Regions from separate parts of the Bradyrhizobium sp. CB3481 genome, predicted to be linked through region 2. Evidence: riboswitches for the same ligand, from Rfam matches in the RefSeq annotation. Region 2 holds a riboswitch; each other region holds the start of a gene.
The links. A riboswitch is a leader RNA that binds a small molecule or an ion and turns the genes downstream of it on or off. The one in region 2 is predicted to bind cobalamin.
Positions count from the first base shown of each region.

Region 1: another riboswitch for cobalamin. It lies ahead of QA643_RS27340 (energy-coupling factor ABC transporter permease); the one in region 2 lies ahead of QA643_RS31150 (DUF1636 domain-containing protein).
Region 3: another riboswitch for cobalamin. It lies ahead of QA643_RS02865 (TonB-dependent receptor); the one in region 2 lies ahead of QA643_RS31150 (DUF1636 domain-containing protein).

Region 1 covers NZ_CP121647.1:5,606,798-5,611,503, reverse strand. The annotation lists gene cobM (precorrin-4 C(11)-methyltransferase) at 1-515, shown strand, start outside; gene QA643_RS27345 (cobyrinate a,c-diamide synthase) at 515-1,825, shown strand; cobalamin riboswitch at 2,137-2,357, shown strand; gene QA643_RS27340 (energy-coupling factor ABC transporter permease) at 2,397-3,074, shown strand; gene cobF (precorrin-6A synthase (deacetylating)) at 3,122-3,871, shown strand; gene cobT (nicotinate-nucleotide--dimethylbenzimidazole phosphoribosyltransferase) at 3,926-4,706, shown strand, end outside.
Region 2 covers NZ_CP121647.1:6,423,270-6,427,975, forward strand. The annotation lists gene cobW (cobalamin biosynthesis protein CobW) at 1-777, opposite strand, end outside; gene cobU (bifunctional adenosylcobinamide kinase/adenosylcobinamide-phosphate guanylyltransferase) at 791-1,315, opposite strand; gene QA643_RS31150 (DUF1636 domain-containing protein) at 1,312-1,764, opposite strand; cobalamin riboswitch at 1,874-2,066, opposite strand; gene cobT (nicotinate-nucleotide--dimethylbenzimidazole phosphoribosyltransferase) at 2,163-3,218, shown strand; gene QA643_RS31160 (adenosylcobinamide-GDP ribazoletransferase) at 3,220-3,984, shown strand; gene QA643_RS31165 (protein tyrosine phosphatase) at 3,974-4,492, opposite strand; gene QA643_RS31170 (hypothetical protein) at 4,618-4,706, shown strand, end outside.
Region 3 covers NZ_CP121647.1:613,060-617,765, reverse strand. The annotation lists gene QA643_RS02880 (MBL fold metallo-hydrolase) at 1-211, shown strand, start outside; gene QA643_RS02875 (ABC transporter ATP-binding protein) at 397-1,173, opposite strand; gene QA643_RS02870 (iron ABC transporter permease) at 1,170-2,213, opposite strand; cobalamin riboswitch at 2,349-2,547, shown strand; gene QA643_RS02865 (TonB-dependent receptor) at 2,660-4,706, shown strand, end outside.

The DNA of each region.
Region 1 (4,706 bases), 820 kb from region 2:
TGGGCGAGCAATTGCGCCGGCTGACTGCGCTGCAAATTCCCTATTCAATCACGCCAGGGGTGCCGGCCTTTTCCGCCGCCGCGGCGGCGCTCGCGGCCGAGCTCACGCTGCCGGGTCGCGCGCAATCCGTCGTGCTGACGCGAATGCCGGGCAGGGCGAGCGCGATACCGGAGGCCGAAAAACTCGCCGCCTTTGCCACGACCGGTGCGGTGCTCGCAATCCATCTCTCGATCCATCTGCTTACCAAGGTGATTGATGAGCTGACCCCGTACTATGGAGCAGACTGCCCGGTCGCGATCGTTTGGCGCGCGAGCTGGCCGGACCAGCGCATTATTCGCGCCACGCTCGGCACGCTGGATTCTGCTGTCAGCAGCGAGCTCGAGCGTACGGCCGTCATTCTGGTCGGTCGCACACTGGGTTCGGAAGATTTCGCAGAAAGCCGCCTGTATGCTGCCGACTATGACCGCCGCTATCGGCCGCTCGGGCCGACGCCGCGCTTTCCGGAAGGCTCGTGATGGCGGCGAGCCTCGTCATCTCCGCGCCTGCATCCGGTGTCGGCAAGACGACGCTGACGCTGGCACTGGCACGCGCCTATCGCGATCGCGGGCTAAAGGTGCAGTGCTTCAAGAGCGGGCCCGATTATATCGATCCGGCGTTTCACGCGGCCGCCACGGGGCGCTCCTCGCTGAACATCGATAGCTGGGCCATGCGTCGTGAGGCGATTGAATCGGTCGCATCGCGCGGCGCCGATGCGGACCTCGTTCTGGCCGAAGGTTCGATGGGCCTGTTTGATGGCGTTGCCGCACCGGGCGTCTCGGGTACCGGCGCGACTGCCGATATCGCCGAGATGATGGACTGGCCGGTCCTACTCGTGATCGATCCCTCCGGACAGGCGCAAACCGCCGCGGCGATGGCTGCGGGACTGCGCGATTTCCGCGCGGGCGTGGGTCTTGCCGGCGTCGTTCTCAACCGCGTCGCCAGCGCGCGGCACGAAGACCTGGTGCGCCGCGCCCTGTCAGGCGCCGGCATTGCGGTATTCGGGGGCTTGCCCCGCCATGCCGCCATCACCTTGCCGAAGCGGCACTTGGGTCTCGTGCAGGCCGAGGAGCAGGCTGAGATCAACGGCCTCATTGCAGAGGCCGCGCGCGTCGTTGCCGAGCATGTCGATCTGGATGCGGTGCTGCAATCGGCGTGCGCCTGGAAGGCGCCAAGCGACGCGCACGGTCTAGACGTCAGGCCGCCCGGCCAGCGCATCGCTCTCGCACGCGACGCCGCATTCTCGTTCGTCTATACGCACATACTGGAGGGCTGGCGCGCAGCCGGAGCCGAGATTGTGACCTTCTCGCCGCTCGCCGATGAAGGCCCTGATGACAGCGCCGATGTCTGCTGGCTGCCGGGCGGCTATCCGGAATTGCACGCTGGCCGACTCGCAACAAATCGCCGATTTCGCCGCGCGCTAACATCCTTTGCGAAGACGCGGCCGGTGCATGGCGAATGCGGGGGCTACATGGTGCTGGGCTCCGCCCTGACCGACGCCAACGACGTACATCACGAGATGACGGGATTGCTCGGCCTGGAAACGAGTTTTGCCCAACGTCGCATGCATCTGGGCTATCGGCTTGCGGAGCTTGCGATGCCAATGCCTGGGCATCAGGCTGGTACGCGTCTGCGCGGCCACGAGTTCCATTACTCCACGATTGTCTCTCAGCCCGATACACCCCTGGCTATCGTGCGTGACGCGACCGGCGCGGTCGTTGTGGAGACCGGCTCGCGACGCGGCTACGCCACCGGCACGTTCTTCCATCTCATTGCGGAGGACAGGTGAGCGGCTTTGTTTCGTTTGTCTCGGCTGGTCCAGGCGATGCGGAGCTCCTAACGCTCAAGCCGGCCGGGCGTCTGAGCGTCGCGGAATTTCAATTGCGTGCCGCTGGCCCATCAGGAATCGACAACCGTGGTCTATATTGGCAAGCGGACATTTCCAGCGCCGACAGACGCGGCAAACTGCGATGGCGTCGGGGGCCATGCCGTGCTCAATCAGCCTTCACGAGGATTCTTTTCGGCGCGCTGGCGGGAGAGAGAGCTTGATGACGCCGCCGCCCGATCTCGCGAGCCCCTTGACGCGTCCTCGTCGGAAGGAGCACACAGTACAAGCATGGTGCTCCAAGCGGCGCAAAGCTCCGGAGCATAATCGGGAACGGGGAAGGGCGGACCCAATTGCGGCGCCCGAAGCCCCGGCCGCTCCCGCGACTGTAAGCGGTGAGGAGCTCCGATCCGCCACTGGGCCGTCAGGCTCGGGAAGGCCGGAGACCCGTTTCGAACCGCGAGCCAGGAGACCGGCCCTGCAGTTTTTGACACGAACGCCGTCGGGTGGGACGGCAGAAGGAAGGACGTAGATCATGCATATCGAACCAGGTATCGTTACGGGCGCCAAACTCGTGCTGGGATACGCGACAGCCGCTGTTGCCGGAGGCTGCGCCTTGAAGCTGGCGGCAGAAACCGTGCGCGAGCAGGGGATCGTTTCATTCGCGGTGCGCACCGTCGCCACAACGGTCCTGGTCTTCTCGTTCTTCGAACTCCTGCCGCATTTCCGGGTCGGGGTCTCGGAGGTGCATTTCATTCTCGGCTCGACGCTATTCCTCTTGTTCGGCGCAGCGCCAGCCGCGTTTGGGATAGCGCTTGGTCTTCTGCTTCAGGGGCTGTTCTTCGCACCGGCCGATCTGCCGCAATACGGCATGAACGTGACCACGCTGCTGGTGCCGCTTATTGCGATCCGGGCGCTGGCCGGGCGGATTATTCCCCGCAACACCGCCTATGTTGATCTGCAATATCGCCAGGCGCTTGCGCTTTCGACCGCCTATCAATCTGGCATCGTGATGTGGGTCGCTTTCTGGGCGTTGTATGGTGCGGGCTTTGCGGCCGAGAATCTCACTTCCATCGCGTCTTTCGCCGCGTCCTACGCGGTCGTCGTTGTCATCGAGCCGCTGGCTGATCTGGCCGTGCTGGCAGTGGCGAAATCGATGCGTACCGTGACCGGGGACGGCTTCGTCACCTACCGCTTGCACAACGCTGCATAAGTTTAAGTGAGGGCGGTCGCAGGCAGCGGCCGCCCTTCGCATAAGTTATGCTGACGCTCTCACTGATAGGCATCGGTTGCGGCGATCCCGAGCAGCTAACGTTTGCTGCGGTGCGTGTGATCAACGCCGCCGATCTCGTCCTCATCCCGCGCAAGGGCGCCGCGAAATCCGATCTCGCTGAATTGCGGCGGACGATTTGCGCACAGGTGCTTAACAACGACCGGACGCGGATCGCCGAGTTCGTCATGCCCGTGCGTGACGCCGGCCAGGAGGATTACCGCAAGAGCGTGGACGAATGGCACGCTGCGCTGGCCGCGACCTGGTCGCAGGAATTTGCACAGCATCTCGGAAGTGAGGGGCGCGTTGCCCTCCTGATCTGGGGAGATCCTTCGCTATATGACTCGAGCCTGCGGATCGCGCGAAGGCTCGATCCGTTGCCAGCCATCGAGGTCGTCCCCGGCATCACGTCAATCCAGGCGCTTTGCGCGGCACATTCGCTGCCGCTGAACGACATCGGGGAGCCTTTCCTGGTGACAACGGGACGGCGGCTGCGCGAAGGCGGTTGGCCGTACGGCACGAACACGGTGGTCGTGATGCTCGATCGCAGCGCAGCGTTTCAGTCGCTCGATCCGGCAGGGCTATACATCTGGTGGGGCGCCTATATCGGCATGCGTGAGGAGATCACGATGTCGGGTGCGCTGGCCGATGTGGGTCCAAGCATCGTCGCCGTGCGACAACAAGCGCGCGAAAGGCATGGCTGGATCATGGACAGCTACATTCTCAAGCGCGGATCGTAGCGCTCCCCGCGAACGGGCTCGCTCGGTAACGACAACATTCAACGGCAGGACAACATGCTACCGGAGTGGGTCTATCAGGAGTGCCCCGACGTTTCGCCGATCCATCGCGATGCAGCGCTGGCCCGCCAGGCTGAACTTACCAAACCGAACGGCGCACTCGGCCGGCTCGAGCATCTCGCGATCGAACTCGCCTGTCTGCAACGAACGGAGCAGCCGCGAGCCCAACGCGTGCCGATCATCGTCTTCGCCGGCGATCACGGGATCGTCGCCCAGGGCGTATCGGCCTATCCGCAGGAAGTCACGATCGCGATGATGTCCAGCTTCGCCTCGGGCGGCGCCGCTATTTCGGTACTGGCACGCGAGCTGGGCTTGAGTCTCGAGATCGTCGATGCGGGCACGCTCGCGGAAGTTCCGATCAAGGGTGTCGTGACCGACAAGCCACGCCGGGGGAGCCGCGACTTTAGCGAGGAACCGGCACTTGAGCCCGCGGAGTTGGCTTCAGCCCTTGACTGCGGCAAGCGCGCGGTTATGCGGGCTGCGACGACGGAACCCGATCTTTTGATCCTTGGCGACATGGGCATCGGCAATACCACGACTTCGGCGGCAATCGCCGCGGCCCTGCTTGGCATGAGCGCCGAGCAAATGGCCGGCAGCGGAACGGGTGTGGATGCTGCCGGTCGCGCACGTAAGGCGCACCTGATAGACGTCGCGTTGGCTCGTCATGGGCTCGCAACGCCAAGTATTGCGGCCGAGCGGATCCTTTGCGCGGTCGGCGGTCTGGAAATTGCGGCGATTTGTGGCGCGATCATCGCCGCCGCACAGCGTCGCCTTCCGC
Region 2 (4,706 bases):
TGCCGCGGGCGGCATCACGACGATGCTGTCGAAATCGTCGTGGTCGTGCTCCTCCTCCTCGCCGTGATGGCCGGCGCGCGCTGCCATGTCGTCTTCCGCGGCGGCGTTCAGGCCGATCAAAACCGGCGCCGCCAGGTCGCCCTTGGAACGCACCATGTTGACGCCGGGTCGCAGCACGGCCTTGAGACGCGCCTCGATTTCAGCCAACGCCGCCGGTGAAACCAGATCGCTCTTGGAAAGCACCACGAGATCAGCGCAGGCAAGCTGATCCTCGAACACCTCCTCGATCGGATCATCGTGATCGAGGGAATCATCGGCGGCCCGTTGCGCGGCAACAGCATCCTCATCGATGGTGACGCGGCCTTCCGACAGCGCCAGCGCGTCGACCACCGTGACCACGCCGTCGACCGTGGCACGGGTGCGCACGGCGGGCCAGTCGAACGCCTTCAATAGCGGTTGCGGCAAGGCCAGGCCCGAGGTCTCGATGACGATAGCATCCAGCGGCCGGTCGCGCGCCAGCAATTTGTCCATGGTCGGGATGAAATCATCGGCCACCGTGCAGCAGATACAGCCGTTGGTGAGTTCGACGATATCACCGGGCGCGCAGGCCTTTGCGGCGCACTCCTCAACAAGTCCGCCGTCAAATCCGGCGTCGCCGAATTCATTGACGATCACGGCGATGCGGCGGCCATCGGCCTGCGTCAGCAGCGAACGCAGCAGCGTGGTCTTGCCGGCGCCGAGAAAGCCGGTGAGCACGGTGACGGGGACACGGGACATTGCAATATTCTCCTTAAGGCGACCGCTTCAGCCAGAGCGGAAGCCCGGCAGCGACAAACACAACATTGGGAACGGTGGCGGCGACGATCTGGTTGAGGCGGCCCTGGGCGTCGCGAAAGCTGCGGCCGAGCGGCGTCTCGGGCACGAGACCGAGGCCGACCTCGTTCGAGACCAGAACGACGGGATATTGGGCCACTCCGAGAAATCGCGTGAGCCGGCGCGCTTCCACTTCGACATCGCGCTCGGCGAACATCAGGTTTGACAGCCACAAGGTCAGGCAGTCCACCAGCACGGCACGGCCATGGGTGGCCTCCCGGGTCAGTGCATCGACCAGCGCCAGCGGCTCCTCGACAGTGATCCAACCGTCGCCCCGCCGCTGACGATGATGGGCGATGCGCGAGCGCATCTCGTCATCATCAGCAGTCGCAGTAGCCAGATAGACCCGCGCGAGTCCGCTGTCGCCGATCAATCGCTCGGCAAAGGCGGATTTGCCGGAGCGCGCGCCGCCCAGCACAAGTGTGGTGGCAAGAACTGTCATTTCGGTGCGCTGCCATCGTCGGGCGACCAGCGCATCGGCGGCACTCGCGCCACCATGCCCTTGCGCAGCACCTCGGCACGTTCGCGCCACGGCACCAGGCCGTAATCGGACGTCCGGTACGACTCGACGAACGCTACCAGCGCCGCGGTGCCGCTCTCGGTCTGCAGGTCGCCGAACAAAAAAGTGTAACCATCCGCGCTTGACACCGCGACGGTTGCGGGCCGCTTGCAGACGCTAAGGCATTGCACCGGCCGCACCTGAACGTGATCGGACGAACCGATCGCGGCCTTGACCGCTTCAAACATGTCAGGGCCGACCACCGCACCGCCATCGGCGGTCTTGCAGGTGATGCACACGCTTACGAATGTGGGGCCGTTCGGCGCATTGACACGCGCAGCTTCAGCCAACGCCAAATCAGCGGGATTTTGCTCAGCCTTCTCGCGATCCATCACAGGCTCACATCACGGCCGTTGGGCCACGAGCTTTGTTGGGTCGCGCCGACGGCTCGTCGCCGTCAGGCTCGCTCCCGTCCGGTGCACCCCGCCCCGACGACGCCTCCAAAGCACAGTTCGTGATGGCAGGTCTCCTGGCTCGCGGGTCGTTGCCATCAGCCGCCTTCCCGGGATTACCCAGTGGCATCGGCTCGGGGCTCGTCGCTTACAGTTGCGGGGGCAGCGCCGGCATTGAGAGAACTCGCACCGGCTTCCCTTTTCACCTCCCTCGCGGGAGGACCATCGCCGATGACGCTAGCCGCCGCAGTAGCTGGGGTCAACCGGTGTGGCCTTGGGTCTGGTCGGATTGACCTGACACGGGCTGTTGGGTCAGGTAGGCCCCGCAAAGGAACCCCATGACGACTGAATCCCGACCGCTTTGGCAACCGCCGCTCGTTCCCCCGCTCAATCAGGAGTTGGAGGCAACGATGCGCGCGCGAATCGACGGGAAGGCCAAGCCTCCGGGTTCGCTCGGACGCATCGAGGACCTCGCTGTCCAGCTTGGCATGATCGCGCATCCGGCGCCCCCCAAGGCCGACAAAGCCGTGCTGCTGGTGTTCGCCGGCGACCATGGCCTCACCGAGGAAGGCGTGTCGCAATATCCGTCGGCCGTGACGGTCGCGATGGTGAAGACCTATTTGGCAGGCCGCGCCAGCGCCAATGCGTTTGCCGCCGCAGCCGATGTCGAGATTCGCGTCGTGGACGCCGGGGTGGCCGCCGAACTGCCCGCGCATCCCGATTTGATCGGCGCCAAGGTCCGGATGGGCACCGCCAACGCCGCACGCGAGCCGGCGATGACGATGCAACAGGCCCGGGATGCGCTAGCCAAAGGCTGTGCGCTCGCGATTGCCGAGATTGCGGCGGGCGCCGATATCATCGCGCTCGGCGAAATGGGCATCGGCAACACCGCCTCCTCTGCCCTGCTGGTGCATCGCCTGGCACCGGCGCCGCTTGACGAATGTATTGGGATCGGCGCCGGGCAGGATGATCCGGGCATGGCGCGCAAGCATGCCGCCATCGCCAAAGCCGCGGCGCGCAGCAACGCCAGCTCTCCCCTGGACGTCCTTCGCGAGTTCGGCGGGCTCGAAATTGCGATGATGGCCGGCGCGGTGCTGGGGGCGGCCTCAAAGCGGCGCCCGGTCGTCATCGACGGCTTTATCTCCAGTGCGGCTGCGCTGGTGGCGATCCGCCTCTGTCCAGATGCTCGCGATTATTGCGTGCTCGCGCACCGCTCCGCCGAAAAGGGCCACGACATCGTGCTCGCCGCGTTCGGCGCGAAGCCATTGCTCGATCTCGGGCTGCGGCTCGGTGAAGGCACCGGCGCCCTCCTCGCCGTGCCGCTGCTGCGCGCGGCCGCGCGGCTCGTGACCGACGTCGCCGACCTCAGCGACGTTCTGGCCGGGAATATCTGACATGAACGAGACCGAGCGCTTATTCGATGCCGTGCGGTTTCTCACCATCCTGCCCACGCCGCCGACAAAAGCCGCGCCACAGCCGGACTGGCTGGCCCGATCCCTAAAATATTTTCCGCTGGTGGGAATCGGCATCGGCGCCAGCTCGGCGGTCGTGCTGCTGCTTGCCGGACAAATCTGGGGGCCGCTTGTTGCGGCGCTGCTCGCGATCATCGCAGGCGCCATCACCACAGGTGCGCTGCACGAGGACGGCCTGGCCGACACCGTCGATGCCTTCGGCGGCGGCTGGACCGTCGAACGACGGCTGGAGATCATGAAGGACAGCCGAATCGGAACCTACGGCGCGCTGGCGCTGGGTTTCGGCGTCGCCTTGCGCATCGCGGCGCTGACGCAGCTGCCGCTATGGGCAGGCGCCTTCGCACTGGTCGCAAGCCACGCCGCAGCGCGCGCCACGCCGGGCTTTGTCATCAACGCCATGAACTACACGGGCGATACCACGGCAATGAAGGTCAATTATTCCGAGGTGCCCGTTCGCGCTCAGGAAATACAGTTTGCCCTGATCACCGTCGCCATTGCGGTGCTGCCGCTGGCGTTCATGTCCGCCTCTTCGGTGCTCGCAGGAGCGCTGCTCGGCGCCGCGCTGGCCGCAGCCCTCGCGATATGGTCGCGCCGGCTGATCGGCGGATATACCGGCGACGTGCTCGGCGCCATCGAGCAGGTGTTCGAGATCGGGTTCCTGCTCGGCGTCGCCGCCGTCATCCGATAGGCCACGACAACGGCAGCTGATAAGGTTCGCCTTCGAATGCGTCGGCACCGCGGCCGATCCGATCGATCGCCTCCGCCATCCGGCCCCCACGTCCGAGCAAATCATCGGCCAGCGACACCATCAGCCGATTCGGCGTCACCGATGGCGCACGGCGGCGCAATTCCTCGGCGATATCGCGCTCGAAGCCGGGATTGCGGTCGCAGGCGATCACATAGGCCGCAGCGCTCGAGCGACTGATGCCGGCCCAACAATGGATCAGCATGGTGCGGTCATGCGCCTCGCGCCCGAAATCGAGGATCGCCTGCATCGCTGTACGGTCGGGCGCAACAAGACCCGGCCTCGCCTCCGTAATGTCGTGAAACGACAATTCCGCACGCCGCTCGCAGGCAAGCGCGCGATGGTCCTCGCCCTTGTGATCCGGCGACAACAGAGTCAACAGGTCGAACCGGTTGAGCCCGGCCGCAACACCGGACAATCCGCTGAGCGGGCAGACGTAAAGACATGGCATGCGTATGGTACCGGGCTTCACCATTTGAATGATGCGGCGACGTGGCATCGGATGGTGTAAAGAGTCAATCGACCGGCGCCTACTAACGGACAGCAAGCCCTCGGGGCCACACCGAAGATCGATTGATGCCATCAAGCAAACCACCCATTTGGCGGAATGACATCGACGCGCTGGCGTTCCGGCCGGAGGAGCACAATGGCCTCTGCATGGTGCA
Region 3 (4,706 bases), 2.2 Mb from region 2:
TCCCGGCATCGCCGAGAGCCTGAAGCCCGGCGGCATGCTGCGCGAGGTCGCCGCCGCGACCGGCCGCCGCGTGGTGTTCTTCTGCGCCTTCGGCGAGCGCTCGGCGATGGCGGTAGCCGCCGCGAAGAATGCGGGGCTCGCCAATACCGCGCATATCGAGGGCGGTATCGACGCGTGGAAGAAGGTCGGCGGGCCGGTGGTGCAGGGGTAGTCAAGATGATGTCGTCGTCCCTGCGAACGCAGGGACCCATACGCCGTGGCGCCGATGAGTGAATGCCGTGGCTGACGCCTAGCTTGAATTACAACGCCCTGTAGTTATGGGTCCCTGCCTTCGCAGGGACGACGCGGTATTTGCGGCTCCTGCCCCCCACAACTTTCAACGCTGCCGCCGTCGCATCAGACGTCGGCCCAGGGCACGATCACGGCTTCGTTTTGGTGTTCCGCGCGATAGGCGCTGATCCGGAATACATCTGCCATTACCTGTTCGGAGAGCGCCTCGGCCGGCGCGCCCTGCGACACCAGGCGGCCCTGGCGCAGCACCAGCACGTGATCGGCAAAGCGCGCGGCAAGCCCGAGATCGTGCGTCACCACGATCACCAGCACGCCCTTGTCGGCAGTCGCGCGCAAATTCTGCATGACGTCGATCTGGTGCCGCGGATCGAGCGAAGCGGTCGGCTCGTCGGCCAGGATCACCGGCGCTTCCACCGCCAGCGCACGGGCCAGCGCGACGCGGCTGCGCTCGCCGCCGGATAGTTCGGTGACGCGGCGATCGCTGAACTCCGTTACGTCGACCGCCTGCATCGCGCGCAGCACCGCCTCGGCATCCGCAGGCGACAGCCGCGCCGGATCGGTCGCGCCGTGCGGATAGCGGCCGAGCGCCACGATATCGCGCGCCGGCAGCGGCCAGTGCACCATGTGCCCCTGCGGCAGATAGCCGAAGCGCTTTGCGCGCTCGCGCAGCGGCAGCGACGACAGCGCCTGCCCCCCGATCTCGATCGCGCCCTCGGACGGGATCAATCCCGCCAGCGCGCGCAGCAGTGTGGTCTTGCCGGCGCCGTTGGGACCGACCAGCGCCACCAGATGGCCCGCCGTCAGCGCCAGCGAGACATCCTGCAGCACGATACGGCCGGCGAGCCGCACATTGAGCCCGGTTGCGGTCAGCAGCTCGCTCATGCGACACCTCCGCCGAGCGCGCGGCGCTCGCGCATGATCAGATAGAGGAAGAACGGCACGCCGATGATCGAGGTCAGCACGCCGACCTTGATGTTCGACGTCGAGGGGATGATGCGTACCGCGATATCCGCTGCCAGCAATAGCGCGGAGCCGGCGAGCGCGCTCGGGACGAGCAGCCGGCCCGGATCATGGCCGATCACGGGCCGCATCAGATGCGGCGCGACCAGGCCGATGAAGCCGATCGTGCCGGTGACCGCGACCGCCCCGCCGACGCCGAGCGCGACGCCCGAAATGACTAGTAGCCGCAGACGGCCGACATCGACGCCGAGGCTTTGCGCGGTCTCCTCGCCGAGACTGAGCGCGCGAAAGGCATGGCGCTGGCTGAGCAGCATGGCCGCGCCTGATATGATGAAGGGAAACGCCAGCATCACGTGCTGAAAGCTGCGGTCCTCCAGCGATCCGAGCAGCCAGAACGCGATCTCCAGCACCACGAAGGGATTGCTGGAGAGATTCATCACCAGCGCCGTCGCGGCTCCGGCAAAGCTCGAGATCGCAAGTCCCGACAGAATGAGGATCAATAACCCGGCATTGCGCCCCGCGATCGACAGCAGCACGAACACCGAGCCGAAGGCGGCGATGATCGCCGCGACCGGCAGCGCATAGGAGCGCACATCGGCAAGGCCCAGTGCGATTACCAGCACCGCGCCGAACGCGGCCGATTGCGGCGCGCCGAACAGCGAGGGCGACGCCAGCGGATTGCGCAACAGGCCCTGCAGCGATGCGCCCGATAATCCGAGAATGGCGCCGATCGCCAGCGCCAGCAGCGTCCGCGGCAGGCGGATTTCCCGCACAATGACCTGCGATACGTCGCTGCCGCCGCCGAACAACGCCTCCGCGACCGCTGGTGGCGTCAGCCGGACCGGCCCGATAGCGAGCGAGATCAGCATCAGCAGCACAACGAGCGCTGATAACGCGAAGGTCGCGCCGATACGCCGGCGCGCGGCGTCCGCGTTGGTCAGGGTTACGGCCTCGACACTCATCGATCGTCCTAAAGCAGTTTTGCGCGCTGAGGTACAGGCGCCCGGCAGGCGCCGCGCATGCGACAAAAATAGCGCACTTGTCCAGTGAGGATTGCGAGAGCGCCTCCGGCGGATTGACTCGCTATTTGACAAACTTCTACCATAGTTCCCGACGGTTCCCGTTTGGGGATCAAAAGGGAATGCGGTGCGGGGAAATCCCCAATTCCGCGGCTGCCCCCGCAACTGTAAGCGGCGAATCCTTCGTCATAGGCCACTGGGCATCTCGGTCCTGGGAAGGCGACGATGGGGTAACGACCCGCGAGCCAGGAGACCTGCCGTCAGCCGTGGTCACACGCGAAGATGTCGGTCGGGGAGTACAGGCATTAGCTTCACCTGAGCTGCTGAGAGCACATGGTGAGACTTGGTTCGCTGTGACGTGCCACTGACGTCATACCGAGGTCTCGACCATGTCTTCAACCACCCCCATGCGGCAACGCCGCTTCTGGCTCGCCTCCAGTTTCCTGGTGCCGATCGTATCGCTCGGCATTTCCGGCGCAGCCGCGCAGACGCCATCCGAGCCATTGCCGCCGATTGAGATAACCTCGCCCACCGACCCGAACCGGACCCGCGCGAAACCGACCTACGATGAACCATCGACCTCGCGCCGCGTCGTGCCGGCCGCTGCGCCATCGACCGGCGCGCGGCCCGCATCAGGGCCCGGCTCGGATGCCTCGTCGCAAAGCGCTTCGCAAGGCGCGGGCGGCAGCGGCGGCCGGCAGTTCTCCGGCATCGTCGGCGCGTCGGCGACGGTGATCACGGCAGCCGAGATCTCGCATTCGCCGGCGCAGACGCTATCCGAGATCATTGCGCAACAGCCGGGCGTGCAGTTGCAATCGCTCTATGGCGGCGTCAACGGCGCCAAGACGTCGGTCGATCTCCGCGGCTTCGGCGCGTTTGCCACTGCCAACACCCTGGTCCTTATCAATGGTCGCCGGCTCAATGATATCGACATGGCCGGCGTCGATCTCTCGACCATCCCGCTCCAGTCGATCGAGCGGATCGAAATCACCCGCGGCAACAGCGGTGCGGTGCTCTACGGCGACAATGCGGTCGGCGGCGTCGTCAATATCGTCTTGAAGGATGGCGTTGGCGGCCCACCCGTCGCGATGCGCGCAGAGGCCGGTGTCGGCTCCTTCAACCAGCGGCTTGCGAATATCTCAGCCGCGACCAATTACGGACCTTGGTCGACGTCCTTCTATGGCAACGCCATCAAGTCTGATGGTTACCGGGTCAACAACGCGCTCGACCAGCGCAACGGGGTAGGCAATCTCAACTACAGCACACCGGACCTCAAGGCCTTCCTTACGGTAACCGGTGACGACCAGAAGCTCGGATTCCCGGGCGGACGCACCGTCGATCCCTCAATCGGACTCAATCAACTCGTGACTGACCGCAGGGGCACCAATACGCCGTTCGACTACGGCAACCAGCAGGGCGCCAGCGCCACCACCGGCTTTACCAAGACAATCATGAACGGCGTCGACCTGATCGTCGACGGCGGCTTCCGGAAGAAGGATACGCAAAGCGGTTTCTTCGGCGCGGTGCCATTTGCCTCGCCACTTCCGAGCTTCTCCTCCACCTATAACGACGCAGCGTTGCTGACCTGGTCGATCACGCCGCGATTGAGCGTCAAAAATTCGATCTTCGGAATTCCCTCGCAGATACTGACCGGCATCGATTATTACGATGCGACATTCAATCAGGACCGTGGAGCGTTCAAAGGCCTGGCGCCCACCCACATCTACGACCTGTCGCAACAGACGCTGGCCGGCTACTGGCAGCAAACGATCGGCCTGTTGCCAACGACCGATTTCTCCTATGGCGCCAGGATTCAAAACACCAGCCTGAGTGCCCGCGATCGGTTCGATCCCAATGCGCCCGGTTGCGCCATGTTCTTCAATTGCAGCCCCGCGGCCTCTCCGCTCGACAGCAACGAAACACAATACGCGCTGCATGCCGGCCTCGAGCACCGCTTCAATAGCGTGTTCTCGGTATTCGGCCGCGCCGCGCGCGCATTCCGCACCCCAACCGTCGACGAGCGTGTCTCCAACGGCCCCTTCTTCGTTCCAGGGACTTTCCAGTTGAAGACCCAGACCTCGCACGACATCGAGGGCGGATTCCGCATCAAGAGCGGTGGCTTTCAGATGCAGTCGGGCATCTACAACATGGATCTCGAGAATGAGATCCATTTCATTCCAGCACTGTTCTACAACGTCAACCTCGGTCCGACCCGCCGCTACGGCTCGGAGACCAGCGCCTCCTTGAGGGTCAGCGACACCGTGACGCTCCGCGGCGGCGTGGCCTACACCCGCGCCGTGTTTCGCGAAGGGGAGTTCGCCGGTAACGACGTGCCGTTGGTATCGCGCTACACCGCGAGCGGCGGCGTGACCTGGAACATCTGGCAGAACTATCTCGTGTTCGACGCCACGGTGCGCGCCTGGAGCGAACGCTTCA